Regions from separate parts of the Streptomyces siamensis genome, predicted to be linked through region 2. Evidence: riboswitches for the same ligand, from Rfam matches in the RefSeq annotation. Region 2 holds a riboswitch; each other region holds the start of a gene.
What was found. Region 2 has a riboswitch for cobalamin ahead of ABEB03_RS42710 (CbtB domain-containing protein). Riboswitches for the same ligand answer to the same signal wherever they lie in the genome.
Positions count from the first base shown of each region.

Region 1: linked by a shared signal. The riboswitch ahead of ABEB03_RS19970 (ribonucleoside-diphosphate reductase subunit alpha) and the one ahead of ABEB03_RS42710 (CbtB domain-containing protein) in region 2 are both predicted to bind cobalamin.
Region 3: linked by a shared signal. The riboswitch ahead of ABEB03_RS45205 (cobalamin biosynthesis protein) and the one ahead of ABEB03_RS42710 (CbtB domain-containing protein) in region 2 are both predicted to bind cobalamin.
Region 4: linked by a shared signal. The riboswitch ahead of metE (5-methyltetrahydropteroyltriglutamate--homocysteine S-methyltransferase) and the one ahead of ABEB03_RS42710 (CbtB domain-containing protein) in region 2 are both predicted to bind cobalamin.

Region 1 covers NZ_BAABKB010000013.1:279,594-286,942, forward strand. The annotation lists gene ABEB03_RS19950 (GntR family transcriptional regulator) at 192-956, shown strand; gene ABEB03_RS19955 (DUF3311 domain-containing protein) at 1,162-1,485, shown strand; gene mctP (monocarboxylate uptake permease MctP) at 1,482-3,080, shown strand; gene ABEB03_RS19965 (GNAT family N-acetyltransferase) at 3,227-3,751, shown strand; cobalamin riboswitch at 3,826-3,964, shown strand; gene ABEB03_RS19970 (ribonucleoside-diphosphate reductase subunit alpha) at 4,100-6,481, shown strand; gene ABEB03_RS19975 (ribonucleotide-diphosphate reductase subunit beta) at 6,544-7,349, shown strand, end outside.
Region 2 covers NZ_BAABKB010000047.1:153,419-160,767, forward strand. The annotation lists gene ABEB03_RS42685 (serine/threonine-protein kinase) at 1-196, opposite strand, end outside; gene ABEB03_RS42690 (oxygenase MpaB family protein) at 261-1,058, opposite strand; gene ABEB03_RS42695 (acyl-CoA dehydrogenase family protein) at 1,128-2,309, opposite strand; gene ABEB03_RS42700 (hypothetical protein) at 2,397-2,537, shown strand; gene ABEB03_RS42705 (CbtA family protein) at 2,599-3,369, opposite strand; gene ABEB03_RS42710 (CbtB domain-containing protein) at 3,392-3,613, opposite strand; cobalamin riboswitch at 3,652-3,792, opposite strand; gene ABEB03_RS42715 (histidine phosphatase family protein) at 3,936-4,514, shown strand; gene ABEB03_RS42720 (ferredoxin) at 4,848-5,222, opposite strand; gene ABEB03_RS42725 (nuclear transport factor 2 family protein) at 5,320-5,712, opposite strand; gene ABEB03_RS42730 (LacI family DNA-binding transcriptional regulator) at 5,826-6,905, opposite strand; gene ABEB03_RS42735 (TIM barrel protein) at 7,104-7,349, shown strand, end outside.
Region 3 covers NZ_BAABKB010000076.1:65,455-72,803, forward strand. The annotation lists gene ABEB03_RS45185 (class II aldolase/adducin family protein) at 26-748, opposite strand; gene ABEB03_RS45190 (lysozyme) at 945-1,694, shown strand; gene ABEB03_RS45195 (inorganic phosphate transporter) at 1,872-3,125, shown strand; gene ABEB03_RS45200 (hypothetical protein) at 3,138-3,359, shown strand; cobalamin riboswitch at 3,622-3,762, shown strand; gene ABEB03_RS45205 (cobalamin biosynthesis protein) at 3,873-4,835, shown strand; gene ABEB03_RS45210 (cobyric acid synthase) at 4,885-6,393, shown strand; gene cobN (cobaltochelatase subunit CobN) at 6,390-7,349, shown strand, end outside.
Region 4 covers NZ_BAABKB010000031.1:43,841-51,189, reverse strand. The annotation lists gene ABEB03_RS33080 (lysylphosphatidylglycerol synthase transmembrane domain-containing protein) at 1-605, opposite strand, end outside; gene ABEB03_RS33075 (hypothetical protein) at 616-2,097, opposite strand; gene metE (5-methyltetrahydropteroyltriglutamate--homocysteine S-methyltransferase) at 2,338-4,656, opposite strand; cobalamin riboswitch at 4,823-5,043, opposite strand; partial or broken gene ABEB03_RS33065 (3-hydroxyacyl-CoA dehydrogenase family protein) at 5,232-5,594, opposite strand; partial or broken gene ABEB03_RS33060 (short-chain fatty acyl-CoA regulator family protein) at 5,607-5,933, shown strand; gene ABEB03_RS33055 (GNAT family N-acetyltransferase) at 6,281-6,808, opposite strand; gene ABEB03_RS33050 (transposase family protein) at 6,811-7,349, shown strand, end outside.

The sequences.
Region 1 (7,349 bases), on a different contig from region 2:
CGACCGGACGACCCGCGCGCGACGCACGGGCCATGCGTCCGTGATGGACTAGACCAACGGGTGAGCCGACGGTATATAGAGGGGATCACGGAAGGTGCGGGGGGTACTCGCACATGAAGCCGTGCCACGATGTGAGCCGTGGCCGATGCGTAGGTCGGCCGCTTCGGCATCCGGAGCCGGGAAGGCAGAGCATGAGCACCGACGTCAGCAGTGCGGAGAACGAGGGTGGCGTGCCCATCCGTACCGCGCGCGTGCCCAAGTACTACCGCCTGAAGAAGCACCTGCTCGACATGACGGAGACCCTGCCGCCCGGCACGCCGGTACCGCCCGAGCGCACCCTCGCCGCCGAGTTCGACACCTCGCGCACCACCGTGCGGCAGGCCCTTCAGGAACTGGTCGTCGAGGGCCGCCTCGAACGCATCCAGGGCAAGGGCACCTTCGTCGCCAAGCCGAAGGTCTCCCAGGCGCTCCAACTCACCTCGTACACCGAGGACATGCGCGCGCAGGGCCTCGAACCCACCTCGCAGCTCCTGGACATCGGCTACATCAGCGCCGACGAGACGCTCGCAGGACTGCTCGACATCTCGGCCGGCGGCCGGGTGCTGCGCATCGAGCGGCTGCGCCTGGCGAGCGGCGAGCCGATGGCGATCGAGACGACCCACCTGTCCGCGAAGCGCTTCCCCGCGCTGCGCAGGTCGCTCGTCAAGTACACCTCCCTCTACACGGCGCTCGCCGAGGTGTACGACGTCCATCTCGCCGAGGCCGAGGAGACCATCGAGACCTCGCTGGCCACCCCGCGCGAGGCAGGACTGCTCGGCACCGACGTCGGCCTGCCCATGCTGATGCTCTCCCGCCACTCGCTCGACAAGCAGGGCGAGCCGGTGGAGTGGGTGCGCTCGGTGTACCGGGGCGACCGGTACAAGTTCGTGGCCCGCCTCAAGCGCCCTCAGGACTAGCCCGCCACCCCAGGACCAGGGGGGTGCGCACCCCGTCGGGAGCGGCGTCCGGGACGCCGCTCCGGGCGCTGTCGAGTTGACGGGGCGTCGCGGTCTCATTGCTGTTGGGGACCGATATGCGGACGAGGGGTTCCGCTTTACTGACGCCGTCGCCTAGATTGCCTGCGCGTTACACAGGTGATCAGCGAGGGGACGGAGTCGCCGTATGTCAGATGTGCCTGAAGTGAAACCACCGGTGGTCACGCCGGTTCGCGTGGTGATCGCCCTGTGTCTGCTCGCGCCGTTCGTGGCGATGCTGTGGGTCGGCTCCTACGCCAAGGCCGACCCGGCCTTCATAGGCATCCCGTTCTTCTACTGGTACCAGATGGCGTGGGTGCTCATCTCGACGGCGCTCACGATGGTCGCGTACCAGCTGTGGCGGCGTGACCAGCGGGCCCGCGCCTCCGCCGCCACCCGCACTTCCACCAAGGGCGCCCCGGCCTTTGCCGAGGGTGCCGAAGCATCCGCCGAGGGGAGTGCCGGAGCATGAAGGACGGCGTCAACGGCGTCGCACTCGGCGTCTTCATCTTCTTCTTCCTGGCCGTCACGGTCGTAGGGTTCCTGGCCGCGCGCTGGCGCAAGGCCGACAACGAGCACAGCCTCGACGAATGGGGCCTGGGCGGAAGGTCGTTCGGAACCTGGATCACCTGGTTCCTGCTCGGCGGCGACCTGTACACCGCGTACACGTTCGTGGCCGTACCGGCCGCCATCTACGCGGCGGGCGCGGCCGGCTTCTTCGCCGTGCCGTACACGATCCTGGTCTACCCGCTGATCTTCACCTTCCTGCCGCGCCTGTGGTCGGTGTCCCACAAGCACGGATACGTGACGACGTCCGACTTCGTTCGCGGCCGCTTCGGCTCCAAGGGTCTGTCCCTGGCCGTGGCGATCACCGGCATCCTGGCGACCATGCCGTACATCGCGCTCCAGCTGGTCGGCATCCAGGCCGTCCTGGACGTGATGGGCGTGGGCGGCGGCGACAACACCAACTGGTTCGTCAAGGACCTTCCGCTGCTCATCGCCTTCGGTGTGCTGGCCGCCTACACCTACTCCTCGGGCCTGCGTGCCCCCGCCCTGATCGCGTTCGTGAAGGACACCCTGATCTACATCGTGATCGCGGTGGCCATCATCTACATCCCGATCAAGCTGGGCGGATTCGACGAGATCTTCAAGGCGGCGGGCGACAAGTACACCGCGGCCGGCGCGGGCGGGCTCGTGCCTCCCGAGGCGGGCCAGTGGACCTACGCCACGCTCGCGCTCGGCTCGGCACTCGCGCTGTTCATGTATCCGCACTCGATCACGGCGACGCTGTCCAGCCGCAGCCGCGAGGTGATCCGCCGCAACACCACGATCCTCCCGCTGTACTCGCTGATGCTGGGCCTGCTCGCGCTGCTCGGGTTCATGGCGATCGCGGCCGGGGTGAAGGTCACCAACGGCCAGCTCGCGATCCCGCAGCTGTTCGAGAACATGTTCCCGGACTGGTTCGCGGGTGTGGCCTTCGCGGCCATCGGCATCGGCGCGCTGGTCCCCGCGGCCATCATGTCGATCGCCGCCGCGAACCTCTTCACGCGCAACATCTACAAGGACTTCATCAAGCCGGACGCCACTCCGCAGCAGGAGACCAAGGTCTCCAAGCTGGTCTCCCTGCTGGTGAAGGTGGGCGCGCTGGTCTTCGTCCTCACCATGGACAAGACGGTCGCCATCAACTTCCAGCTCCTGGGCGGCATCTGGATCCTGCAGACCTTCCCGGCCCTGGTCGGCGGCCTGTTCACCCGCTGGTTCCACCGCTGGGCGCTCCTCGTCGGCTGGGCCGTGGGCATGCTCTACGGCACGATCGCCGCGTACGGGGTGGCCTCGCCGACGCAGAAGCACTTCGGCGGCAGCGCCAAGGAGATCCCCGGCATCGGGGAGATCGGCTACATCGGCTTCACGGCGTTCACCCTGAACGTGGTCGTGACGGTCGTCCTCACCTTCGCGCTGCGTGCGTTCAAGGCCCCGGACGGCGTCGACGAGACGTCCGCCGAGGACTACACGGCGGACGCGGGCGACCCGGGGGTCGAGGTGGAGCTGCCGGTGGCGGCCCACTGACCCGGCGGTTCCACACTCCGCGGCGCCCCTCGGTCAGGGGGGCGCCGCGGTCTTTTCGCGCCCGCGGTCCTGCCGTCGTACGGTGACAGGTCCCAGCCCCTGGGAATTCGGCGGCCCTCCCGCGCGATCTCCCACAGACTGTGCGCATGGACACAGTCATCCGCGTCGCGCGTCCCGAGGAGTACCCGGGCCTCGGCGAGATCACCGCCCAGGCCTATCTCGGCGACGGACTGCTCGACTTCGGGGAGAGCGACGCGTACCTCGGAGAGCTGCGGGACGTGGCCAAGCGCGCCGCCGCGGCCGACGTGCTCGTCGCGGTCGAACGCGACTCCACGCCCGGCACGCAGCGGCTGCTGGGTGGGGTGACCTTCGTGCCGCGCGGCGGCGCCATGGCCGACATCGCCCGCCCCGGCGAGGCCGAGATCCGCATGCTCGCGGTCGCCCGCGAGGCACGCGGCCGGGGTGCCGGGGAGGCACTCGTCCGCGCCTGCGTCGACCGCGCACGGGCCACGGAGGGCTGCGTACGCATCGTGCTGTCCACCCAGCACTCCATGCACGCCGCCCACCGGATCTACGAGCGCCTCGGCTTCACCCGCACCCCGGACCGCGACTGGAACCCGATCCCGGAGCTGGACGACATCAGGCTCCTCACCTACGAACTGACGCTCTGACAGCTCTCCTGCCACCCTCCGAAGCCGACACGACACAACATGTGGGGGTGGTCCCGCAGCCCGGCACAAGATGTATGCTCATGCTCGCTGTCGCCGCAGGGGAATCCGGTGCGAATCCGGAACTGTCCCGCAACGGTGTACTTGTGCGTGTTCGCGTATCCGCCTGCACGCGCTGGCTTCAGTCCGAGGACCTGCCGGCAGCGCACCCCGGCCGTCCGGCCCGGGTGCCGACGACGTCCGGGCCTCGCGGAATGGGCCGGTGGACGCGGTGCGCTGCCCTCCGGTCAGCGCCCCCGTGTGCCTCCGTGCCTCCCGACAGGCCCCGTGCCGAGCGAGGGAGAGCCCCACGTGACCATCGCGCCAGCCGATCCGGCTTCAGCGTCAGCGCAGCAGGCCCCGGTGGAGACGGACGGTCCCGGTACCGCGCTGCTGCGGATCCTGACCGATCTCACCGCCGACCTCCCCGACGCCGACCCCGGCCGGGTCGCTGCCGCCGCGCTGCGCGGCCGGTCCGCCCGGGCCGACGAGGCGGAGCTGCGTGAGCTGGCCACCGAGGCGGCGGCGGGACTCATCTCCGAGGACCCCGCGTACTCGCGGCTGGCCGCCCGGCTGCTGACGATCAGCATCGCGGCCGAGGCCGCCTCGCAGGGCGTCGCGTCCTTCTCCGAGTCGGTCGCCGTCGGCCACCGCGAAGGTCTTGTCGCGGACCGTACGGCGGAGTTCGTCCGCCTGCACACGGCCCGCCTCGACGCGCTCGTCGACGTCGAGGGCGACGACCGCTTCGGCTACTTCGGCCTGCGCACCCTGCACAGCCGCTATCTGCTCCGCCACCCGATCACCCGCCGGGTGATCGAGACGCCCCAGCACTTCATGCTCCGGGTGGCGTCGGGTCTCGCCGAGGACGACAGCGTCCGCTCCGTGGACGAAGTCTCCGCGCTCTACCGGCTGATGAGCCGCCTCGACTACCTGCCCTCCTCCCCGACGCTCTTCAACTCCGGTACGCGGCACCCGCAGATGTCGTCCTGCTACCTCCTCGACTCCCCGCTGGACGAGCTCGACTCCATCTACGACCGCTACCACCAGGTGGCCCGGCTCTCGAAGCACGCGGGCGGCATCGGGCTGTCGTACTCCCGCATCCGTTCGCGCGGTTCGCTGATCCGCGGCACGAACGGGCACTCCAACGGCATCGTCCCGTTCCTGAAGACCCTCGACGCCTCGGTCGCCGCGGTGAACCAGGGCGGCCGGCGCAAGGGCGCGGCGGCCGTCTACCTGGAGACCTGGCACTCCGACATCGAGGAGTTCCTGGAGCTGCGCGACAACACCGGTGAGGACGCCCGGCGCACGCACAACCTGAACCTGGCGCACTGGATCCCGGACGAGTTCATGCGCCGGGTGAACGAGAACGGCGACTGGTCGCTGTTCTCCCCGGCCGACGTGCCGGAGCTGGTCGACCTGTGGGGCGACGAGTTCGACGCCGCGTACCGCAAGGCGGAGGAGGCCGGGCTCGCCCGGAAGACCATCCCGGCCCGCGACCTGTACGGCCGGATGATGCGCACCCTCGCACAGACCGGCAACGGCTGGATGACCTTCAAGGACGCCGCCAACCGCGCCGCCAACCAGACCGCCGAGCCGGGCCACACCGTCCACTCCTCGAACCTGTGCACCGAGATCCTGGAGGTCACGGACGACGGGGAGACGGCGGTCTGCAACCTCGGTTCGGTCAACCTCGGTGCCTTCGTGAGCGACGGCGACATCGACTGGGAGCGGCTGGACGAGACCGTCCGCACGGCCGTGACGTTCCTGGACCGGGTCGTCGACATCAACTTCTACCCGACCGAGCAGGCGGGCCGCTCCAACGCCAGGTGGCGCCCGGTGGGCCTCGGCGCGATGGGCCTCCAGGACGTCTTCTTCAAGCTGCGGCTGCCCTTCGACTCGGCCGAGGCGAAGGCGCTGTCCACGCGGATCGCCGAGCGCATCATGCTCGCCGCGTACGAGGCCTCCGCGGACCTCGCCGAGCGCAACGGCCCGCTGCCGGCCTGGGAGAAGACCCGTACGGCCCGCGGTGTGCTGCACCCCGACCACTTCGACGCCGAGCTGACCTGGCCGGAGCGCTGGGCGGCACTGCGGGAACGCATCGCCGCGGTCGGCATGCGCAACGCGCTGCTGCTCGCCATCGCGCCCACCGCCACCATCGCGTCCATCGCGGGCGTGTACGAGTGCATCGAGCCGCAGGTCTCCAACCTGTTCAAGCGCGAGACGCTCTCCGGCGAGTTCCTCCAGGTCAACTCCTACCTGGTCGCCGACCTCAAGGAACTCGGCGTCTGGGACGCGCGCACCCGGGAGGCGCTGCGCGACTCCAGCGGCTCCGTGCAGGACTTCGCGTGGATCCCCGCCGAGGTCCGGGCGCTGTACCGCACTGCGTGGGAGATCCCGCAGCGCGGCCTGATCGACATGGCCGCGGCGCGCACCCCGTTCCTGGACCAGTCGCAGTCGCTGAACCTGTTCATGGAGACGCCGACGATCGGCAAGCTCTCCTCGATGTACGCGTACGCCTGGAAGCAGGGCCTGAAGACGACGTACTACCTGCGCTCGCGCCCGGCGACCCGCATCGCCCGCGCGGCCCAGGCGCAGGCGCAGCCCGAGAAGACCATCCCCGTCCAGCAGGTGGCCGACCCCGACGCCGTCGCCTGCTCCCTTGAGAACCCCGAGTCCTGCGAGGCCTGCCAGTGACGACCGCCCCGAACACCGAGAAGAACCTGCTCGACCCCGGCTTCGAGCTGACTCTGCGCCCCATGCGCTACCCCGACTTCTACGAGCGCTACCGGGACGCCATCAAGAACACCTGGACCGTCGAGGAGGTCGACCTCCACTCGGACGTCGCCGACCTCGCGAAGCTGTCCCCGGCGGAGCAGCACCTGATCGGCCGTCTGGTCGCCTTCTTCGCGACGGGCGACTCGATCGTGGCGAACAACCTGGTGCTGACGCTGTACAAGCACATCAACTCCCCGGAGGCGCGGCTCTACCTGAGCCGGCAGCTCTTCGAGGAGGCGGTCCACGTCCAGTTCTATCTGACGCTGCTGGACACCTATCTGCCCGACCCGGAGGACCGGACCGCCGCCTTCGCGGCCGTGGAGAACATCCCCTCCATCCGCGAGAAGGCCGAGTTCTGCTTCAAGTGGATGGACTCGGTCGAGAAGCTGGACCGACTGGAGAGCAGGGCGGACCGCCGCCGCTTCCTGCTCAACCTCATCTGCTTCGCGGCGTGCATCGAGGGGCTCTTCTTCTACGGCGCCTTCGCCTACGTCTACTGGTTCCGCAGCCGCGGCCTGCTGCACGGCCTCGCGACCGGCACCAACTGGGTGTTCCGCGACGAGACGATGCACATGTCGTTCGCCTTCGAGGTGGTCGACACGGTCCGCAAGGAGGAGCCGGACCTGTTCGACGACCAGTTGGAGCAGCAGGTGACGGACATGCTGCGGGAGGCAGTCGAGGCCGAGCTGCAGTTCGCCCGCGACCTGTGCGGTGACGGTCTGCCGGGCATGAACACCGACTCGATGCGTCAGTACCTGGAGTGCGTCGCCGACCAGCGGCTCTCGCG
Region 2 (7,349 bases):
GGGCCTCGCGGCGGAACCTCTCACGCAGGACACGCGTGAAGGACTGGTCGTGGTGCGGTCCCAGCGGCTTGAGGCACTTGACGGCGACCTGTCGACCCAACGACTCGTCGCGCGCACGCCACACCTCGCCCATGCCGCCGCGCCCTATCAGATCGAGCAGCCGGTACCGGCCCTGGATCAGCCTGGAGTCCGCCATCTCGTGTGATCGCCCCCGTCACTGCTCAGCCCGCGCCCTCCCCCGGCCCGTCCAGTATGGCGAGCTATCTGCCGACTTTGTATGGTGCGGGGCGCGAGCCGGGGCCGAGCCGTGACATGGCGCGCAGAATGTGTTTGGGCGGGAGTTGCCAGCGCAGACGTGCGGGAACACAGCGCAGGGCGGTGCCCGTGACGCGCAGGTGCCGGGTCACCGAGGCGGGCGGCGGTACGGGCCTGCCGTACAACTCGTGGGCGTACGGCGGCAGAGAGGCGTACGCCAGCCGTGCCACGCGCCGCCAGAGCACGGCGCGCGCCGGGAGCAACAGCGGGTGGACGGGCGGACGCCGCAGGAAGGCGTCCACCTCCTGGGCCTCGGGCCCCGCCGCGAGCTCCGGAAGCATCTTGTCGAAGTAGGCGGCCAGCTCGGCCCGGCTCGCCGGTACGTCCGCGGGGTCGAGCCCGACCAGTCGCGCGCTGACCAGGTGTTCGGCGACGTACCGGTCGGCCTGCTCGTCCGTCAGCCGGAAGCCGGAGCGCCGCAGCACGTGGAGGTAGGAGTCGATCTCGGCGCAGTGCACCCACAACAGCAGTCCGGGTTCGTCGACCGGGTGGCGCTCCCCCGTGCCGGGGTCGGTCGTCGTGAGCATGCTGTGAATCTTTCGCACCCTCGCCCCCGCCTTCTCGGCGGCCTCACCCGTGCCGTACGTCGTCGTGCCGACGAAGTTCGCGGTGCGCATCAGCCGGCCCCAGGCGTCGCGCCGGAAGTCGGAGTTCTGCGTCACCCCGCGCACGACGCGTGGGTGCAGGGCCTGGAGGTACAGCGCGCGGATGCCGGCGACCCACATCATCGGGTCGCCGTGCATCTGCCAGGTCACGGAGCCGGGACCGAAGAGTCCCGGGTCGCCCGGGAACGTGCTCTCCACCGTGTCAGGCTAACGCCGGACCCGGGGCATCCCCAGTCCGATCCACGAGATGATCTCGCGCTGGATCTCGTTGTTGCCGCCGCCGAAGGTGAAGATCACCGCGGAGCGGTAGCCGCGTTCGAGCTCGCCGTGCAGGACGGCCCCCGCGGAGCCCTCCTTGAGCACCCCGGGCGCGGCGACGATCTCCATCAGCCAGGCGTATGCGTCGCGGCGCGCCTCGGAGCCGTACACCTTGACCGCGGAGGCGTCCTGCGGGGTGAGGGTGCCCTCCTGGACGGCGTTCACCATCTTCCAGTTGAGCAGTTTCATGGCGTCGAGCCGGGTGTGGGTCTGCGCGAGCCGGCGGCGCACCCACGGGAGGTCGGCCACGCGGCGGCCGTCGGTGAGCTTGGTCTCCATGGCCCAGCGCTGAACGTCGTGCAGGGCCCGGATCGCCATGGTGCCGTGCGCGGCGAGCGTCACGCGTTCGTGGTTGAGCTGGTTGGTGATCAGCCGCCACCCCTTGTTCTCCTCGCCGACCCGACGGGTGACGGGGACCCGGATGTTCTCGTAGTAGCTGGCGGTGGTGTCGTGCGAGGCGAGTGTGTTGATCAGCGTGCACGAGTAGCCGGGGTCGGAGGTCGGCACCAGGAGCATGGTGATGCCCTTGTGCGGCGGGGCGTCGGGGTCGGTGCGGACGGCGAGCCAGACCCAGTCGGCGGTGTCGCCGTTCGTCGTCCAGATCTTCTGCCCGTTCACGACGTAATCACCTTCGCCGTCACGGACCGCCTTCGTCTTCAGCGCGGCGAGGTCGGTGCCGGCGTCGGGCTCGCTGTAGCCGATCGCGAAGTCGATCTCGCCGGAGAGGATCCTGGGCAGGAAGTGGGACTTCTGCTCCTCCGTCCCGAACTGCATGATCGTCGGTCCGACGGTGTTCAGGGCCATCAGGGGCAGGGGCACGCCCGCCTGGGCCGCCTCGTCGAAGAAGATGAACTGTTCCATGGGGGTCAGCCCGCGCCCGCCGTACTCCTTCGGCCATCCGACGCCGAGCCAGCCGTCCGCGCCCAGACGTCGGACGGTCTCGCGGTAGAAGCGCTTCTGCGAGGCGGGGTCGGCGTACCGGGCGTAGGCGTTGTCGGGCACCAACTGGGCGAAATAGTCACGCAGTTCGGTGCGCAGACGCTGCTGCTCCGGCGTGTATTCGAGATGCACGGCGCCTCCTGTTGCCCGGTGCCCGAGCTGGTTCTCCCGGCTGGTCGGCGCACAGAGTAGAACGTGTTGCAGAACTTGGGAATGCCGATGACGCGTCAGAGGGATTTCCCGTGGGCCCCTTCGGCGACCACCGCCACTCTTCCCCCCGGGCCGGCGCGAGACGTGGACCTCGACGTCGGCCTCACGGCGCTGCTGGACGGCTTCGAGCTGCTGATCCGGCCGGCCTGACGTCCGGTGCACGCAGGAGGGCGGCCCCGGTCGAGGACCGGGGCCGCCCTTCCGTCACCGCTCAGTGGGCCACGGGAGTCGCCCCCGCGGTGACCTCCTGCCGGTCTCCGGCGGCCGGCTTCGGCGCCAGTACCCGTTCGGCCAGGAACCCGAAGACGAGCCCGAAGGCGGTCCACAGGGTCAGCTGGATGGCGAGGGCCGCGAGCCGGAACTGCCAGAGCAGGGTGCCCGAGAAGTCCTTCGGAACCTCGTTCACGGCCGGCAGGAAGGCGTAGGCGAGACCGATCGTGAGGACGAAGAACGCGCCCGCCGCGATCGTCGCGTTCCAATTGCCGAGGCGCGGCGCGAGGCGCTTGCCCAGGATCACGGTCGCGACGGCCAGCAGCACGCTGAGCACCATCATCAGGAAGTACAGGGTCGTGCGCTTCCCGATGGTGTCGGGATCGCCGACCGACGGCGGGTTGGCCGGGTACTTCAGGAACGGCACGACATAGACCGCGAGCAGGCCCGCCACCGACAGCAGCAGCGCGCTCGCCCGCGGCCCGAAGCGGCCGATCCTGCCGAGCGCGAAGCAGTACGCGAGAGCGGCGATACCACCGAACGCGACCCCGTAGACGAGGACGCCGGTGGCCAGGCCGCCGGTGGACTGCATCGTCCGGGACACCGCTTCCACGCCGTGCTCGTGCGCGTGGGAGTGCGCCTCTTCGTAGCCGATCGCCGAGTCGACGCGCGGCTCGCCCAGGAAGTAGGCGACGACCAGGGCGAGCAGGCCCGCGGCGAGTCCCGCGAGCATGCCACGCACCAACAGGTTTCTTACGATTGAGGAATTCATCGGCTCGTACGTCCCGTGTCCGTCAGTGGCACGGGAAGCCGAGCAGGTGGCGGGCGTCGTGGACCCACTCGTGGACGTTCTCGCCGGACACGACTGCGGTGGCGCCCTGTTCGGCGCCGACGAAGTAGAGCAGGACCAGCATCAGGATGCCGAAGAAGACCGCCCAGGGGGCGATCGCGCCGATCGGCAGCTTGGCGGGTACCGCGGTGGGTGTGGCGGTCGGCTGAGCGACGGACTGCGCCATGGGGCAGAACCTCCTGGGGAACTCGCGTCCCATTTCGGTGGTGCACTGGACGACAGCCGCGGGTCTGACTTGCCCCGCCCTCACCGCCCCTGGAGTGGGGGGTTCGTGCTGGGCTTACAGTGGCGCGACCGTGCCGGATTTCCACCGGGCTTCCGCCGAGCCGTCGTCGATTTCGACGCGACGGTACCGCGTCGGCGGGTTCCGGCCAAGGGCGCACGAGGGAGCACGGGGCGCGCCCCACGGACCGGGTGTGCCGCGGATTCCCTTGCCCCGTAAGGCTTTTCGGGTCGGCGGACACCACGAAACCCATGAGAGTGAGGACATGACAAGTCGAGTGATCTTGATCTCAGCCGCGATCGGCACCGCGCTGCGCGAGGCCCGCTTCGACGACGGACGTCCGCTCGACGCGTCCGGACTGCGGCTCGCGCGGGCGGCCGCGGGACGACTGCCGGCCGCGGAGCGGCAGTGGGTCTCCCCCGTCGTGCGCTGCCGTGCGACCGCCGACGCGCTCGGCCTCGAAGGCGTGCCGGACGCACCGGAGTTGGCCGGGCTCGACGTGGGCCGCTGGCGCGGTGCGACGCTGGCGGAGGTGAGCGCCGAGGAGCCCGAGGCGGTGGCGGGCTGGCTGGCCGACCCCGGAGCCGCGCCGCACGGCGGCGAGTCGGTACGGGCGTTCTGCGACCGGGTGGCCGGCTGGCTGGACGGCACCGCGCACGTGTCGGGCCGGACGGTCGCCGTGGTCGAACCGGAGGTCGTACGGGGCGCGCTGGTGCGGGTTCTGGGGGCGCCGGACGCGGCCTTCTGGCGCGTCGACGTACCGCCCCTGACCGCCACGGAGTTCAGCGGGCGATCGGGGCGCTGGAACGTCCGCGCGGGGCGGCCGCTGGTGGAGCCGGGCTGAGGTGACGGCCGGAGCGCGCCGCCGGCCGGACCTCCGTTCGCCCCACGGAGTTCCGGTCGCCCCACGGAGTTCCGGCAGCCCGTCGGAGTTCCGGTCGCCCCACGGAGTTCCGGCAGCCCGTCGGATTACGGTCGTCCCACGAAGTTACGGTCGTCCGTCGGAGCGCCGTTCCCGGCCCGGAAGTTCCCGTCCCGTCCCGCCGTGCCGCTCCCACCCGCGCCCGGGCGGGCAGGCCGGCGGCTCCGGAGGGTGCTCGGCCCAGAACGGCCGCCACGGCGCTCGGCGCCGACCTGCCCGGACGGCGCGCTCGGCGCCGGACGGCCCGGGCCGCGCTCAGCCCAGGATCGCGAGAAAGTCCGAGCACGCCTGCGCGCAGGCACGGCACTCCTTCGCCGCGTCCTGCGCACCGTCGTACTCGTCGAAGACGTCGGCGCCCTCCAGACAGACGTCGCGGCACCATTCCACCTGGGAGCGGACGGCGGCCTCGTCCCGGTGCACCCCTTCGGACAGCACCAGGCAGGTCGCGTCGCACACTTCCGTGCACTGGATGCCCTTGCGGCGTACGAGGTCCTGTTCCTTGGGCCCGTCCGGATCCATGAGGCTCGCGCGCAGCGCACAGACCCTGGCGCACTCGGTGCACGCCTGGGCGCAGGCGAAGCGGTCCTCGAGGAACCGGATGAGCTCCTGCCGGGAAGTCGTCGATGTCACGACGCGCGGGTAGCCGCGCGCCTTCGCGTCAAACCCGTCCACCGCCTCCGGAACGCGGTCCTCGTGCGCACGGTGCGCGCCGGGGGGCCGCCCGACGTCACGCGCCGGCCGCCTCCTGAGCGATCCGGTCGAACTGGGCTCCCATCGCCTCGGAGAGCGCCTGGGCGGCGGACAGCGGGCGGACCATGACCATGAAGTCGTCGATCTTCCCGTCCTCGTCGAAGTGGAGGAAGTCGCAGCCGGTGATCTTCTTGTCGCCGACCTTCGCCTCGAAGACGAGCGCGTGGTCGCGGCCGTCCGCGCCGCCGATCTCGCGGACGTAGTGGAAGTCGGTGAAGACGCGTGTGACACCGCGGAGGATGGCAGCGGTGATCGCCTTCCCGGGGTAGGGCTTGAAGGCGACGGGGCTGTGGAAGACGACGTCGTCGGCCAGCATGTCCTCGACCGCGGCGAGGTCACCGGCCTCCACGGCCTTGCGGAAGGAATCCATCACGCCCACCTCATCCTCATACCCATACTCAACAAATTGACTATTCGCTGATCACACTAGCCACGCGGCAGGGCGCCGTCCAGCCTCGGAGACCGTTCGGCCTCGGAGACCGTTCAGCCACCCGTCGGGGCGGCCGTGGTGCCGCGCACCACCAGGCGCGGGGCGATGACGGTCTCCTCCCCCGACCCGGACCCCTCCCACGGGCCCGCTCCCTCCGACGCCCCGCCACCGGAGGCCGCATCTCCCTCCAGACGCGCCAGGGCCCGGCCGACCGCCTCCCCCGCGAGCCGGGAGATGTCCTGGCCGACGGTGGTGAGGTCGATGTGCGCGAGGCGTGACAGACGGCTGTCGTCGAAGCCCACGACGGAGATGTCACCGGGCACCGAGACGTGGGCGCGCAGGAAGATGTCGAGGACACCGGTGGCGCAGCGGTCGTTGAAGGCCAGGACCGCGGTGGGGCGGGAGTCCGCGTCGAGCAGGGCGCGGGCCGCGGCGGCGCCGTCCTCCTCGGTCGGGCCGCCCGGCAGGACCCGGGCCCGGTCGCCGAGGCCGTGCCGGTTCATGGCGGTGCGGTAGCCGCGGCGCCGTTCGGCGGCGCCCGGTGCCCGGCCGCCGTCGATGTGCGCGACGTCGCGGTGGCCGAGTGCGACGAGGTGGTCGACGGCCCGGCGGGCACCTTCGTCGTCCGCGGTACGCACGACGTCCACCCCGGCGGGGGGCGGGCGCAGCCGCCGGGCCACGGACACGACCGGGACCTGGGCGGCGAGTTCAGCCAGCCGGGCGGTGGGGGCCCGTGGTCCGAGCAGGATCAGCGCCTCGCAGCGGTCCGCCAACAGAGCCTCCACCGCCTGCTGTTCGCCGCGGCTCGGGGTGACGGCACTGAGCGCGAGCTGGTAGCCGGCCGGCTCGGCGGCGGCGTACAGACCCTCGACCAGGTCGGCGTGGAAGGGCTCCTGGAGGCCGAACTGCACGCCGAGCAGGCGCGAACGGCTGCTGCGCAGCAGGCGGGCGCGCGCGTCGGGCCGGTAGCCGATCTCCCGCGCCGCCGCGAGCACGCGCTCGCGGGTGGCGGCACCGGCACCCTTGGTCCCGCGCATCACGATGGAGACCAGGGCGACGGACACCCCCGCCCGTTCCGCGACGTCGGCGAGGGTGGGCCGCTTCCCGCCCGGACCCGAGGAGCTCGGAGACACGGCTGCCCTCCCTGTTCGGCATGGCTTCCCGTTCGGCACGACTTCCCGTTCGGCACGACTTCCCGACGAGATCGTAGACCAGCGCCGAACGCACTGGTCGGAAGTACTGCAACGTTCTAGTCCACCGCGCCCGCGACACCTTGACAAGGCGCTCGACCGCTGGCGTACTGCTGCTCCGGGACTGGAACGTTCTAGCAAATGCGAGAGCCGGAAAGCAGGCGATGCACGGTGTACACGCTGGCGGTCTGTGCCGAGATGGTCTTCGGGGACCTCCCCGTCCCCGAGCGGGCGCGACGCATCCACGACGCCGGTTTCCAGGTCGAGATCTGGGACTGGACGCGGCACGATCTGACCGCCCTGGAGCGGAGCGGGGCGGCCTTCTCCTCCATGACCGGCTACGTCCGCGGAAGTCTGACGGATCCGGACGGCGCGGACGAACTGCTG
Region 3 (7,349 bases), on a different contig from region 2:
GGAGGAGTGAAGGCGACGGTCGGGGCTACGGTTTCTGGCCGTAGGTCTTCAGGTGTTCGCCCACCCGGGCCACCTGGGCCTGGGTCAGCAGGTTCGGGGTGAGGCCGGGGACCGACGCGGCGAGGAGCCAGACGCGGGACATCCACTCCAGCTGGGCCGTGCGGTCGTACGCCTGGGACAGGGAGGTGCCGTGGGCGACGGTGCCGTGGTTCTGGAGGAGGCAGGCGGTGCGGCCGTCGAGGGCCCGGAGCATGTTCTCGGCCAACTCCGCGGTGCCGTACGTCGCATAGGGGGCGACACGGACCGGCCCGCCGAGGGCGGCGGCCATGTAGTGGATCAGCGGGAGCTCGGGGACGAGCGTCGAGACGGCCGTCGCGTGGGCCGCGTGGGTGTGGACGACGGCGACGGCGTCCGTGGCGCGGTAGACGGCGAGATGCATCGGCAGTTCGCTCGTCGGCAGCAGCGAACCGAGCACCTGCCGCCCGTCGAGGCCGACGCCGACGACGTCCTCGGGCGCGAGCCGGTCGTACGGCACTCCCGTCGGCGTGACCAGGACGGTGTCGCCGACCCGGACCGACACGTTGCCCGACGTTCCGACGACCAGCCCGTCGGCCACTGTCCGACGGGCCGTCGTCACGAGCTCCTCCCAGGCCCGCGCCACCTCGTCCCCCACGCCCCCCGCGCCCCGCGCACCCGCGGCCTGTGCTTCCTCCCGCACGTCCCGTGCGTCCCGCCGCTGTTCAGCCATGCCGCGATCCTGCCAGCAGGCGGCCTCGCCGTGTCGTGGGCGAGGGCACTTTAGGCCGGAGCGCACGCCTCCGTAAGGGCACATATGGGCACGGATCACCTTCCGAGGTGGATTGGCCGGTGATCGACCTCCGGTCGCCGATCTTCCAGTAGCCTCTGGGGGATTTGTCGTACACGTCGCCATTCCGGGGGGAAATATGGCCCGTGATCACAAACCACTCCATCGCCGCGTCCGCGCCACGGCCGCGACGGCCGTCGTGGCGGCGCTCACCGCGGCGGGCACCGCCCTCACCGCGCTCCCGGCGAGCGCCGCGGGCAAGCCCAAGGGGCACGACGTCTCCTCTCACCAGAAGAACGTCGACTGGCGGAGCGCCAGGGCGAAAGGCGCCCGGTTCGTCTACGTCAAGGCGACGGAGTCCCACACGTACCGCAACCCCTACTTCAGCCGGCAGTACAACGGCGCGCGCGACGCGGGCATCCTTCGCGGCGCCTATCACTTCGCGGTGCCGGACAAGTCCTCCGGCACCACCCAGGCCGCGTACTTCGTGCGCAACGGCGGCGCCTGGCGCGCGGACGGCTGGACGCTGCCGCCCGCGCTGGACATCGAGTACAACCCGTACGGCAAGCGCAAGTGCTACGGCCTGAGCAAGGCCGGGATGGTGAGCTGGATCAAGGCGTTCAGCGACGAGGTCAAGAGGCGGACCGGCCGCCGCCCGGTGATCTACACGACCACGCACTGGTGGAACACCTGCACCGGCGCCAGCCGGGCCTTCGGCGCGAACCACGCCCTGTGGCTGGCGCGCTACGACTCCGCGGACGCCGGCACCCTGCCCGCCGGCTGGTCGTACTGGACGTTCTGGCAGTACGACAACAGCGGCAGCCTGCCGGGTGACCAAAATCTCTTCAATGGGTCCATAACCGGACTCAAGCGGCTCGCCCGAGGCTAGACACTGGTAGCGGAGCCCGATATTCCGCCTGCGTTCGAGGAACGGGGGACCCCTCCGGCACAAACGGAGGGGCATCCCGCCGATTGAGACACCCCACAGCCTGCCTCAGTTCATCTTCCGTTCACCCAGGTTGCTTACGGTCCACATGCCACTGACGTCCAACAGAAGCCTGGGTAAATGGAACACATCACGCTCCTCCTCGGAATCGTGATCGTCACCGCTCTCGTGTTCGATTTCACGAACGGTTTCCACGACACTGCCAACGCGATGGCGACGACCATCTCGACCGGCGCTCTCAAGCCCAAGACGGCGGTGGCCATGTCCGCCGTGCTGAATCTCGTCGGTGCGTTCCTCTCGGTGGAGGTCGCCAAGACGATCTCCGGCGGAATCATCAACGAAGAGGGCATACGCACCGAAGTGATCTTCGCGGCGCTCGTCGGCGCCATCCTCTGGAATCTGCTGACCTGGCTCCTGGGTCTGCCCTCCAGCTCCTCCCACGCACTCTTCGGCGGCCTCATCGGTGCCGCCGTCATGTCGGCGGGCTGGTCGTCGGTGAACGGTTCGACCGTCGTCACCAAGGTGCTCATCCCCGCGGTGGCCGCGCCGATCGTGGCCGGAATCGCCGCCATGCTGGCCACCCGGCTGACGTACCGCATCGGCGGTCGCGTCGAGGAGAAGGCGACCGCCAAGGGCTACCGCGCCGGCCAGATCGCCTCCGCCGGCCTGGTCTCCCTCGCCCACGGCACGAACGACGCGCAGAAGACGATGGGCATCATCACCCTGGCCCTGGTCACCGGCGGCGTCATCGCCCCCGGCTCGAACCCTCCCACCTGGGTCATCGTCTCGGCCGGTATGGCCATCGCGCTCGGCACCTACCTGGGCGGCTGGCGCATCATCCGCACGATGGGCAAGGGCCTCACCGACCTCGCGCCGCCGCAGGGCTTCGCCGCCCAGACCAGCGCCGCGACGGCCATCCTGGCCTCTTCGCACATCGGCTTCTCCCTCTCCACCACCCAGGTCTGCTCCGGCGCCGTGATGGGCTCGGGCCTCGGCCGCAAGGGCGGTGTGGTCCGCTGGTCGACCGCGACCCGCATGTTCGTGGCCTGGGGTCTGACCCTGCCGGCCGCGGGTCTGGCCGGTGCCTCCGCCGAGTTCCTGACCAAGCAGGGCACCTGGGGCATCGTCCTCACGGGCGTGCTGCTGGTCGCCGGCGCCGGCGTCATCTGGACGCTGTCGCGCCGCCAGCCGGTCACCGTCGACAACGTGAACGACGTCGACGCCGAGCCCGCCGGCGTCGTCACCACGGCGATGGCCGCCGTCGCCGTGCCGCCGGCCGGCCCGGTCACCACGGCCGACTCCGAGCTCAAGGCCACCATCCCGGTGCCGGACCCCGGCCCCTCCGCCGAGCCCACCCGCCCGGCCACGGTGTAAGGAACCAACAGCATGAACATCGACTGGGCAGCCCTCGGCTCCGTCTTCGGAGTCAGCCTCGGGGCCACCGTGGCACTCGTCGGCCTCTTCACCCTCGGCATCGTCGGCCTCTCCAAGCGTGAGTCGGCGTCCGCCCGGGGCGACTCGGCGGCCCTCGCGGTCACCGGCGCGTACGCCTGCTTCGCGGCCTGCGCGGCGGCCGTGGCGTACGGGATCTTCATCATCGTCTCCTGACACGGGCGACGCTCTGCCGCACGAAGGGCGGGTACGGGACCCTCTGTCCCGTACCCGCCCTTCGTCGTGCCGGGCCTCCGGCGCGAGGGGACGACAGGCGGACGTGCGCGGCGGGATGCGTTCCGGGTCGTCGGAAGGCGGTCCGCGGGCCTGCGCAACGACCCCGGAACACGGTGCAATTCGGTCTTGGCGGGCAGCCGGGCATGGTGGCGGTGTGGGGCTCAGCACACTCTCTCCTCGCAGGTCAACAGCAAGTTGACGGCTGTTCTCGCCCCGTGGTGGACTGCCGGAGCCAAGTACGGCGGCAAGAGAGGAAGCCGGTGCAAGTCCGGCGCGGTCCCGCCACTGTCACCGGGGAAGAGATGTCCCGGGAGCCAGGAACTCTCACCGCCGGTCTCGTCGAACCAGGGCGTGGACACCCTGAGTGAGGACATGTCGCCATGCACGGCTGCCCAAGTGCTCTGCGCAGGACGCGAACGACGGTTGAGACCGACCTGACGGCCGGCTGAACCGATGCGTGCCGATCGCGTCTTCGCGTACGGCGCCGCCGCCGGCCTTCTCGGCGACCTGCTGCTCGGTGATCCTCGCCGGGGGCATCCGGTCGCCGTGTTCGGTCGGGCCGCGGGCGCCGTGGAACAGGTGTTGTGGCGGGACGACCGCGGCCGGGGTGCACTGCACACCGCCGTGTGCGTGGGCGGTGCCACCGCCCTCGCCGCCCTCGCCCGCCGCGCCGTCCGGCCCTCCCCCGCCGCCTCCGTCGCGCTGACCGCCGCCGCCACCTGGGCCGTCGTCGGCGGCACCACACTCGGCCGTGAGGCGCGGGCGATCGGCTCGGCGCTCGCCGCGGGCGACGTGGAGGTGGCCCGGGAACGGCTGCCGCACCTGTGCGGGCGCGACCCCCAGGCGCTGGACTCCGACGGAATCGCGCGGGCCGTCGTCGAGTCCGTCGCCGAGAACACCTCCGACGCCGTGGTGGGAGCCCTGGTGTGGGGGGCCGTCGGCGGTGCGCCCGGTCTGGTCGCCTTCCGCGCCGTGAACACGCTCGACGCGATGGTCGGGCACAAGTCGCCCAAGTACCGGCGGTACGGCTGGGCTTCAGCGCGGCTCGACGACGTCGCCGGCTGGCCGGGGGCGCGGCTGACCGCCGTGCTCGCGACCGTCGCCGGTGGCGCCCCGCGCAGCGCCGCCCGCGCCTGGCGCACGGATGCCCGCAAGCATCCGAGTCCCAACGCCGGTCCGGTGGAGGCCTCGTTCGCGGGGGCGCTCGGGGTGCGGCTCGGCGGGACGCTCTCGTACGCGGGCCGGGTCGAGCACCGGCCCGTCCTCAACGGCGACGGCCGTGCGGTGGCCGTCGCCGACATCGAACGGGCCGTACGGCTGTCGCGTCGCGTGGGCTGGCTGGCGCTGGGCGCGTGCGCCGTCGGACGGACGCTCGTCGGGCGCGCCGCCGCACGGCGGAGAGGGGCCGGGGCATGACCGGGGAGGGGTACGCCATGGATGCCGGAGCGCGCGAAGGGGCCATGTCATGAGCGGCGGACTGCTGATCGCCGGAACGACCTCCGACGCCGGCAAGAGCGTCGTCACCGCCGGGATCTGCCGGTGGCTGGTGCGACGGGGCGTCAAGGTCGCGCCGTTCAAGGCGCAGAACATGTCCCTCAACTCGTTCGTCACCCGTGAGGGCGCCGAGATCGGGCGCGCACAGGCCATGCAGGCGCAGGCCGCGCGCGTCGAGCCGACCGCGCTCATGAACCCCGTGCTGCTCAAGCCGGGCAGCGACCGGAGCAGTCAGGTCGTGCTCATGGGCAAGCCCGTGGGCGAGATGAGCGCGCGCGGCTACCACGGAGGTCGCCAACAGGCGCTCCTCGGCACGGTCCTGGACTGTCTGGCCGAGTTGCGGGGCACGTATGACGCGGTGATCTGTGAGGGGGCCGGCAGCCCTGCCGAGATCAATCTGCGGCGCACCGACATCGTGAACATGGGCATCGCCCGCAATGCGGGGCTGCCCGTGCTCGTCGTCGGCGACATCGACCGCGGCGGTGTGTTCGCCTCCTTCTTCGGGACGGTCGCGCTGCTGTCGCGCGAGGACCAGGCGCTCGTCGCCGGGTTCCTCGTCAACAAGTTCCGCGGTGACGTGTCGCTGCTGGAACCCGGTCTCGACATGCTGAAGGACCTCACCGGGCGGCCCTCCTACGGTGTGCTGCCGTTCCGGCACGGTCTCGGCATCGACGAGGAGGACGGGCTGCGGGTGTCGCTGCGCGGGGCGGTCCGCGAGTCGGAGGTCACCGCCCCTGTCGGCGCGGACGTTCTGCGGGTCGCCGTCTGCGCGGTGCCGCTCATGTCGAACTTCACGGACGTCGACGCGCTGGCCGCCGAACCGGGCGTGGTCGTGCGGTTCGTGGACCGGGCCGAGGAACTCGCCGACGCCGACCTGGTCGTGGTGCCCGGGACGCGGGGAACCGTGAAGGCGCTGGAGTGGCTGCGTGAGCGCGGACTCGCCGACGCGCTGCTGCGCCGGGCCGCCGAGGGCCGGCCCACGCTCGGCATCTGCGGCGGCTTCCAGCTGCTCGGCGAGCACATCGAGGACGACGTGGAGAGCCGGGCAGGCCACGTCGACGGGCTCGGACTGCTCCCGGTGCGGGTGCGGTTCGCGCACGAGAAGACGCTGACCAGACCGGTCGGCGAGGCCCTGGGAGAACGGGTCGAGGGGTACGAGATCCACCACGGCGTCGCCGATGTCACCGGTGGGGAACCCTTCTTGGACGGATGCCGGGTCGGCTCCGTGTGGGGCACCCACTGGCACGGCTCGCTGGAGTCGGACGGATTCCGGCGGGCCTTCCTGCGCGAGGTGGCCGCCGCCGCGGGCCGCCGCTTCGTGCCGGCCGCCGACACGTCGTTCGCGGCGCTGCGTGAGGAGCAGCTGGACCGGCTCGGCGATCTGATCGAGGAACACGCGGACACGGACGCGCTGTTGCGGCTCATCGAGTCGGGCGCGCCGCAAGGACTGCCTTTCATTCCACCGGGAGCGCCCGCATGAGCACAGTGTTGTTGTTGTCGACCGCCGACACGGATCTGCTGGCGGCCCGTGCCTCCGGTGCCCCGTACCGGATCGGCAATCCGACCCGGGTGGACGTCGTGACGGAGCTGCCCGCGCTGCTCGACGGCGCGGACGTCGCCGTCGTACGGCTGCTGGGCGGAAAGCGCGCCTGGGAGGAGGGGCTGGCCGTGCTGCGGGCGTCGGGTGTACCGACCGTCCTGCTCGGCGGCGAGTCCGTGCCCGACGCCGAGTTGATGGCCGAGTCGTCGGTGCCCGCCGGTGTGGTCGCGGAGGCGCTGCGCTACCTGGTGGAGGGCGGCCCGGCCAACCTCACCGAACTGGCGCGGTTCCTTTCCGACACCGTGCTGCTCACCGGGGAGGGCTTCGAGGAGCCGCACCGGACGGCCGAGTTCGGTGTGCACGGTGAACGCGTGGTCGCCGAGGGCCGTCCCACGGTCGGCGTGCTGTTCTACCGGGCCCACGAGCTGTCCGGGAACACCGCGTTCGTGGACACGCTGTGCGACGCGATCGAGGCGCGGGGCGCCAACGCGCTGCCGGTGTTCTGCGGTTCGCTGCGCGGCGCGGACCCGGGCCTGTACGAGATCCTCGGCAGGGCCGACGCGCTGGTCGCCACCGTGCTCGCGGCGGGCGGCACGCACGCCTCGCAGGCGTCTGCGGGCGGCGACGAGGAGGCGTGGGACATCGGCGCGCTCGCCGACCTGGACGTGCCCGTCCTCCAGGGCCTGTGCCTGACCTCCTCGCGGAGCGCCTGGGACGCCTCGGACGCCGCCCTGTCCCCCATGGACGCGGCGATGCAGGTCGCCATCCCGGAGTTCGACGGGCGGCTGATCACGGTGCCGTTCTCCTTCAAGGAGCAGGGCCCGGACGACGTCCCGGTGTACGTCGCCGACCCCGAGCGGGCGGCGCGGGTCGCCGGGATCGCGGTGCGGCACGCC
Region 4 (7,349 bases), on a different contig from region 2:
GTTCGGTGCCGGTGAACGTCCCGCACATCGGCAAGGACCTGGCGCACCGCTCGCCGGAGGCGGCCGCTCGCCGCGAACGCCAACGCGACGGCTGTGGCCGCCGTCGGCAGCAGGAACAGGACGCAGGGAACCCGCGCGGACAGACGGAGTGTGCCGGGTGAGGTCGTCAGCAGGGCCACGCCCAGCGTGCACCGGACGATCCCGCCGACGGTTGCCTTCACCGCCAATGCGGTTGCAGCGCGTCTGGGCGACAGCCCGCACCGGATCAGGAACCGCAGATTGACGACGGTCGCCCCGGCACCGGCCGGAAGCAGGTGATTGGCAGCGCTCGCCGCGAACTGCGCGGCCACCAGACGCCGCGTGGGCAGCTGCTCGGCGACCGCGCCCTGTTGTGCCACGGCCGCGCACACCCATGTGGCCACAGCGGCGAGGCAGGCGAGCAGGAGCCACTCCATGTCGCCGGCCGTGAGCCGCTCGGTCCCGCTGTCCAGCGTGGCACGATGCGCAGCAAGCATCCCGCCGCCGGCGATGAGCAGTGCTGCGCCAACTCCCAGTTGGAGGTACCAGCGCCCACCCCGGGCCCCTGTCGTCTGATCATCGGTCACGATCACGCCTTCACCACCCCCGCCACGCGTCGGGTGCCACGTACGCCTGGAGATGTCCTACCCGCTTCACCCGCCAGCTGCGGGCATAGGCGGGTGGCCGATGTCCCGGCAGGCGGAGAACGGCAAACGGTGTCCGGTGGACGGCTCGGATCAGTGAGGCCGTGGTGGTGCTGGTGTCGTGACCTGTGGTCTGGGCCGAGCCGCAGCCGCTGTAGAAGGCGATCGGGACGGCCTCGTATCCACTGAGCAGACATGGCGGCCGTACACCGAACTCGTGAAGTGCCGCGGCGGTGCGGGACCAGCCAGCTCGGGCGGCAGCGGAGTTGCGCACGGTGTGTTCCAGGACGGTGTACTGCACGGCCAGATGACATGCCAGGACGGCGGCCACCAGGCTCACGGCGATGGTACGCGCGGTCACCCGGGCAGGAGCTGTGACCAGGTGGGCAATGCCATGGGCGACGGGAAGGGCGAGCAAGGCGTAGGCGGGCAGCAGAAATCGGGGAGCTGCGTAGCCGATGAGGAACAAGTAGGGCACAGCGATCGTGACGGCACAGGTTCCGGCGAGCAGGACGGGCAGCGTGCGTCGGGTGCGGGTGGCGGACCATGCGCCCAGGCCGGCGAGGAGCGGCAGTGCGAACCACCACAGGGTCACGGCCGGGTCGGGCAGTGGCCCGGTACAGGGGCGGCAGAGGGTACGGCCGCCGAGGCTGCGGAGTTGATCGACGGCGGCGAGATGCCAGCCGAGGCCACCCTGGATGCGGGAGGCGTCGGCCAGGCGATGCGTGAGGCCGCCGTAGCTCGCGTACGCCTCTGCCACCCACTCCCCTGCGCCGGCCAGCAGTCCGGCAGCCATCACGGCGAGAAGGCGCGGGCTGCGCAGGGCGAAGGCGAACAGTGGCAGAGCGACGTAGACCGCGTCCATCGGGCGCATCCACGCCATCAGTGCCGCGCCCATGAACACGCCCCACCACGCCGGCCGGTCCCGTCCGTTCATGCGGACACGTACGAAGCAGCCCACGCAGGCGAGGGCACCGATGGCTACCCAGTAGTTCGGCATGGCCTGCGGGCCGTAGAACAGCGTGACCCACAAGGAGGCGAACAGGGCACCGGCAAGGGCCAGGACGTGCGGCCGGGTGTGGGTCCGCCATACGCGCAGCGCGAGATGCAGGGCCAGGCCGGAGAGGATCGCGAGGTAGGCGCGGAGGAGGGCGGTGGAGTCGGACCACGATGCGATCGGTGCCGTGAGGAGGGAAATGCCCCGGGCGCGGGGCGCGCTGAAGAAGGCGGCGGGGATACGGCCGCTGACCTGGCTGACGTAGACCGTCTCGTCCCAGCCGAGCCCCGTGCGGACCAGAACCAGCTGGGCGAGCGTGAAGGTGGCTGCGACCACCGCGAGCCAGGGCTCCCCCTGGGCGCGGCTGAGCCAGGTGGCGAGGAGTGGAAGGCCGGTGGGACGTTCCCGGGTCGTCGTGGCGTTCGAGCCGTCGGCCATGGTGCACCTCTCGTCGTCTCTCACCACAGGGCTGGAACCCCCTACAGCCTGTAGGACTGTAAATCGACACTACGATCTGTAGGGTTAGAGGCGGGTGAGAAGATGCCCCAGCTCGGCGAGGTGCCCGACACGGCAGGCAGCGGCCGGGGCCGAGCGCCACGTAGCCCGCCGTCAGGCAGAAGACGTGCTTGCTCGGCAAAGGCCGGAGCGCTCCCGCCCCGACCTTTGCTCTCGACCGGCCTAGTAGGGGGACAGCTCACCGCGGACCGTGCGGGCGGCTGCGACCAGGTTCTCCAGGGAGGAGCGCGTCTCCAACCAACCGCGGGTCTTCAGGCCACAGTCGGGATTGACCCACAGGCGTTCCGCGGGGATGGCCTTCAGCCCGGTGCGCAGCAGTTCGGCCGCCTCCTCGACGCTCGGAACGCGCGGGGAGTGGATGTCGTAGACACCGGGTCCGGCCTCGCGCGGGTAGCCGTGGCGGGCCAGTTCACGGGCGACCTGCATGTGGGAGCGGGCGGCCTCCAGGCTGATGACATCGGCGTCCAGGTCGTCGATGGCCTGGACGATGTCGCCGAACTCGGCGTAGCACATGTGCGTATGGATCTGGGTGTCCGGGCGCACACCGGCCGTGGACAGTCGGAACGCCTCCGTGGCCCAGCCGAGGTAGGCGGCTCGGTCGGCGGTGCGCAGCGGCAGCGTCTCGCGCAGCGCCGGCTCGTCCACCTGGATCACCGAGGCCCCTGCGGCTTCCAGGTCGCCCACCTCGTCGCGCAGCGCGAGGGCGACTTGGCGGGCTGTGTCGCCGAGGGGCTGGTCGTCGCGGACGAAGGACCAGGCGAGCATGGTGACCGGCCCGGTGAGCATGCCCTTGACCGGACGCCCCGTGAGGGACTGTGCGTACGTGGTCCAGCGCACCGTCATGGGTTCGGGGCGGGAGATGTCACCGGCCAGGATCGGCGGGCGGACGTACCGCGTGCCGTACGACTGGACCCAGCCGTGCTGAGTGGCGAGGTAGCCGGTGAGCTGCTCGGCGAAGTACTGGACCATGTCATTGCGTTCGGCCTCGCCGTGCACCAGGACGTCCAGGCCGGCCTTCTCCTGGAAGGAGATCACCTCCTGGATCTCGGCCTTGACACGCTCCTCGTAGCCGCCCGTGTCGATGCGCCCCGCGCGCAGGTCGGCGCGTGCCGTGCGCAGTTCGTTCGTCTGCGGGAAGGAGCCGATCGTGGTGGTCGGCAGCAGCGGCAGCCCGAGGCGGGCGCGCTGGGCGGTCGTCCGCTCGGGGTACGGCTGGGAGCGGCGGGCGTCGGCCTCGGTGACGGCGGCGGCCCGCGCCCGCACGGCCGGATCGTGAGCGATCGGTGAGCCTGCACGCGAGGCCAGATCGGCCCGGTTGGCGGCCAGTTCGGCCGCGATCGTGTCGGTGCCCCGGGCGATGCCCCGGGCCAGAGTGACGACCTCCCGTGTCTTTTGCCGCGCGAAGGCGAGCCAGCGCACGATCTGCGGCTCGATGTCGCGTTCTACGGAGGCGTCGAGCGGCACGTGCAACAGGGAGCAGGAGGTGGCGACGTCGACCCGGTCCGCCAGCCCCAGCAGGGTGCCGAGCGTCGTGAGTGACTTCTCGAGGTCGTTCACCCAGATGTTGCGGCCGTCGACGACACCGGCGACCAGGCGCTTGCCGGGCAGGCCGCCCACGGCGGCGAGATCTTCGAGGTTGGCGGCCGCCGCCCCGGTGAAGTCCAGGGACAGGCCCTCGACCGGCGCCTTGGCGAGCACGGGCAGGGCTTCGCCGAGCCGGTCGAAGTAGGAGGCGACCAGCAGCTTGGGCCGGTCCGTGCGTGCGCCGAGATCGCGGTAGGCGCGGGCCGCTGCGTTCAGCGCGGCCGGGGTGCGGTCCTGCACGAGGGCCGGCTCGTCGAGCTGCACCCAGGTGGCGCCGGCGGCTCGCAGGTCGGCGAGGACCTTCGCATACACCGGAAGGAGGCTGTCGAGGAGGACGAGCGGGTCGAAGTCGGCGGCCACGCCCTGTGCGGCCTTGGCCAGCAGGAGGTAGGTGACGGGCCCGACGAGGACGGGCCGGGCCGTCAGCCCCAGGGCCAGGGCTTCCTTGAACTCGTCGACCTGCTTGGTCGAGTCCGCGTTGAACACCGTGTCCGGGCCCAGCTCAGGCACCAGGTAGTGGTAGTTCGTATCGAACCACTTCGTCATCTCCAGCGGAGCGACGTCCTGGGTGCCGCGCGCCATGGCGAAGTACCCATCCAGGGCGTCCGCGGCGACGGCGCCCCGATGGCGGGCGGGGATCGCGCCGACCATGACGGTGGTGTCGAGTACGTGGTCGTAGTACGAGAAGTCACCGGTCGGCACTTCGTCGATGCCGGCTTCGGCCAGTTGCCGCCAGTGCGTCCGGCGCAGGTCGGTGGCGGTGGCTCGGAGGGCGTCAGCGGTGACACGGCCCTTCCAATAGCCCTCGATCGCCTTCTTCAGTTCGCGGTTCTGTCCTTGGCGGGGGTAGCCGTACACGGTGGCCCGTGCTGCCGCGGTCGCGGACTTCGCTGTCACGGAGATCTCCTTCGCGAGATGAATCCCTGAGATTCCGGAGACGGGACGAGAGCGCGAAGGGGTGACGAACCGGACGGATACGGCCCCGCGCGGCAAGGCACGGTCGAACGTCTGGTGTGTACGCCGACCTGCCCTCGAGGTCACCGGAATGTCCGCGCACGAGTGGTTCGCGCGCGGGCAGTTGGCAGGTCTTCGGACTCACGGGCACGTCCTCACCGAGGAGGACACCTACTGGCCGTCGCTTCCCAGACCCTCCTTCGGGCCCAGTGCGTATGACGGCGGTCGTTCCCGCTCACCGCTGCGGGGCAGTCCCGGATTCCCACCGGGTTCCCTCTTACGACGCATCCCGTCTGGCGGACGGGGCGAACCAGCTGCTCCCGTCAGCCTACGGGGTGCCGCGTTCGGGGAAAGCGGCACGTCCACCATCCGGATGGTGAAGGGGGACACTCGAAGGCAGCAACGCCACAAGGCGGGAGGCGCCCGCACTCGCGCCTCCCGCCCCTCCCTTGTGACACCGCGCGGGACCCTCGTCCCGCCGGCGGTACGGGCCCCTCAGCCCGCGCCCTACCAGGTCCTCAGCCCTGGTCGTAGGTGTGGAACCCCCTGCCGGTCCGACGGCCGAGCAGTCCGGCTTGCACCATCCGGTGGAGCAGCGGCGATGGCGCGTAGAGCGGCTCGCGGAACTCGTCGTAGAGGGACTCGGCGATCGAGGCGACGGTGTCCAGACCGATCAGGTCCGCGAGTTTCAGCGGGCCCATCGGGTGAGCGCAGCCCAGCTCCATGCCGGCGTCGATGTCGGCGGCCGTGGCGAGGCCGGACTCTGCCATCCGGATCGCGGACAGCAGGTAGGGGATGAGCAGCGCGTTGACGACGAAGCCTGCCCGGTCCTGGGACCGGATCACGGTCTTGCCGAGCACACGGGTCGCGAAGTCCTCGACCGTGCAGGTCACGGGCAGCGCTACTTGTGGACCGCACGAGTCGTCACCCGGCACCGCGGCGGCTGGGGCGAACCCGGCAAGACCTTCGCCATCGGCCTCGGCTGCGAAATCCGCCACGCCCACCGCCTTGTCTACTCGGACGGCCTCGACCTCACCAACGCGTCCGCCGCCACCCCCATCGGCATGGGCTGCCGCGTCTGCGAGCGCCTCGACTGCTCCCAACGAGCCGCGCCTCCCCTCGGCCATCAGCTCCTCGTCGATCAGAACAGCAGCACGTTCGTGCCGTACCCCGTTTCGGACTCGGACCACGTCGACACTGGTTCCTCCTCATACGGCTGATCGCCGGACGTGACACGGTCGCCGACAAGAGCCCAGCGATTCCACGGCGCTTGAGCAAGCCGGAGGATCAGCCGCGCCGTCACCACGCCGACCGACCGACGTAGGTGTTCCGACTCGCAGCGACCTCGCCCCACGGATCCTTTGAGGAGCCCTTGCGTCATGTGATGACGGGTCGGCGGTGCCGCACGCAGGGGTAGTCCCGTTCGTGCGTCCTACGCCGGCCTGCTCCGCAGCGGACGTTCGGTTCACCCCCGCTGGTCGCGTGACCGAGCCGCTGACCATCCACAGACGCCGCCTCGGGTCCGAGCTGCCGCTGCAGGGGCAGCCGTCTCTTCACGGCTGTTCCGTCAGATACCGGGTCGGGTAGCCGCGCGCCACTCGTCCTCGACGATGCTGAACATCTCAGAGTCTCGCCAGCCGTCCCGAATCAACGCGGTGTGACGAAGCCGCCCCTCCCATGTCATGCCGATTTTGACGAGCACCCGAGCCGACCCACGGTTGCGCGGGTCGCAGGTGGCATAGATCCGGTGGAGGTCGAGTTCCTCGAAGCCTCGCGTGAGCAGCTCGTTCGCGATGGCTGTTCCCAGGCCCTGGCCCCAGACCTGCGGGTGCACGACGTAGGTGATCTCGCCTTGCCGTTGTCCTCGGCTTCGGACATGCAACTCGCCCATGCCGACCACGTCGCCCTCGACACGCGCCGCGTAGGAGAACCGTTGCTGGGGTGTGTGCGCCCACGCGTCGACCGCATCCGTCACGAACGCGCGCGTCTGCGCTTCACTGTTCGGTCCCCAGGTCTGGAAGCGGCAAGCCCGGGCGTCGGAAGCCCAAGAGTGGACAGCTCGCCAGTCCGCGAGCCCGATCTTGCTCAAGGTCACCAATTGTCGAGGCACCAGACGATCGTGCCAGGTGCCGTTGCGGCTCCGGCAAGACCGAGCAGAACGCGGTGAAGTCCATGGTCCTTACGGACACCGGTGGGCGCGTGCCATTCTGCAGCCCGGTCCTGCCGGGCAGTTGCACCGACATCACCCAGGCGCGACGGCTGGGACTGGCCCAGCTCCCGGCCTGCGGCCCGTTCCTGGAGATCCTCGCGGACGCCGGCTATCAGGGCATGGGCGCACAGAGGGGCGGAGGAGTGGTGACTCCGCCTCATCACAAGTTCAAGAAGAATCCTCCCGCCTGGTCCGAGGAGCGGCACGAACAGCGGCGTAAGGCGCACTCCTCACAGCGCATCCGCGTCGAGCAAGGCATCGCCCATATGAAGACTGGCGGGCTCTGGCCGGCCATCTTGGCCGACGCGAACACATGTGTGACATCGTCCAGGCCGTCGCCGGTCTGCTCTCGCACCTGCAGACCGCCACCCTCGGCCGCAGGATTCGAGCGTGAACACCGACAACGCCACACCCCTCGCCGGGCCAA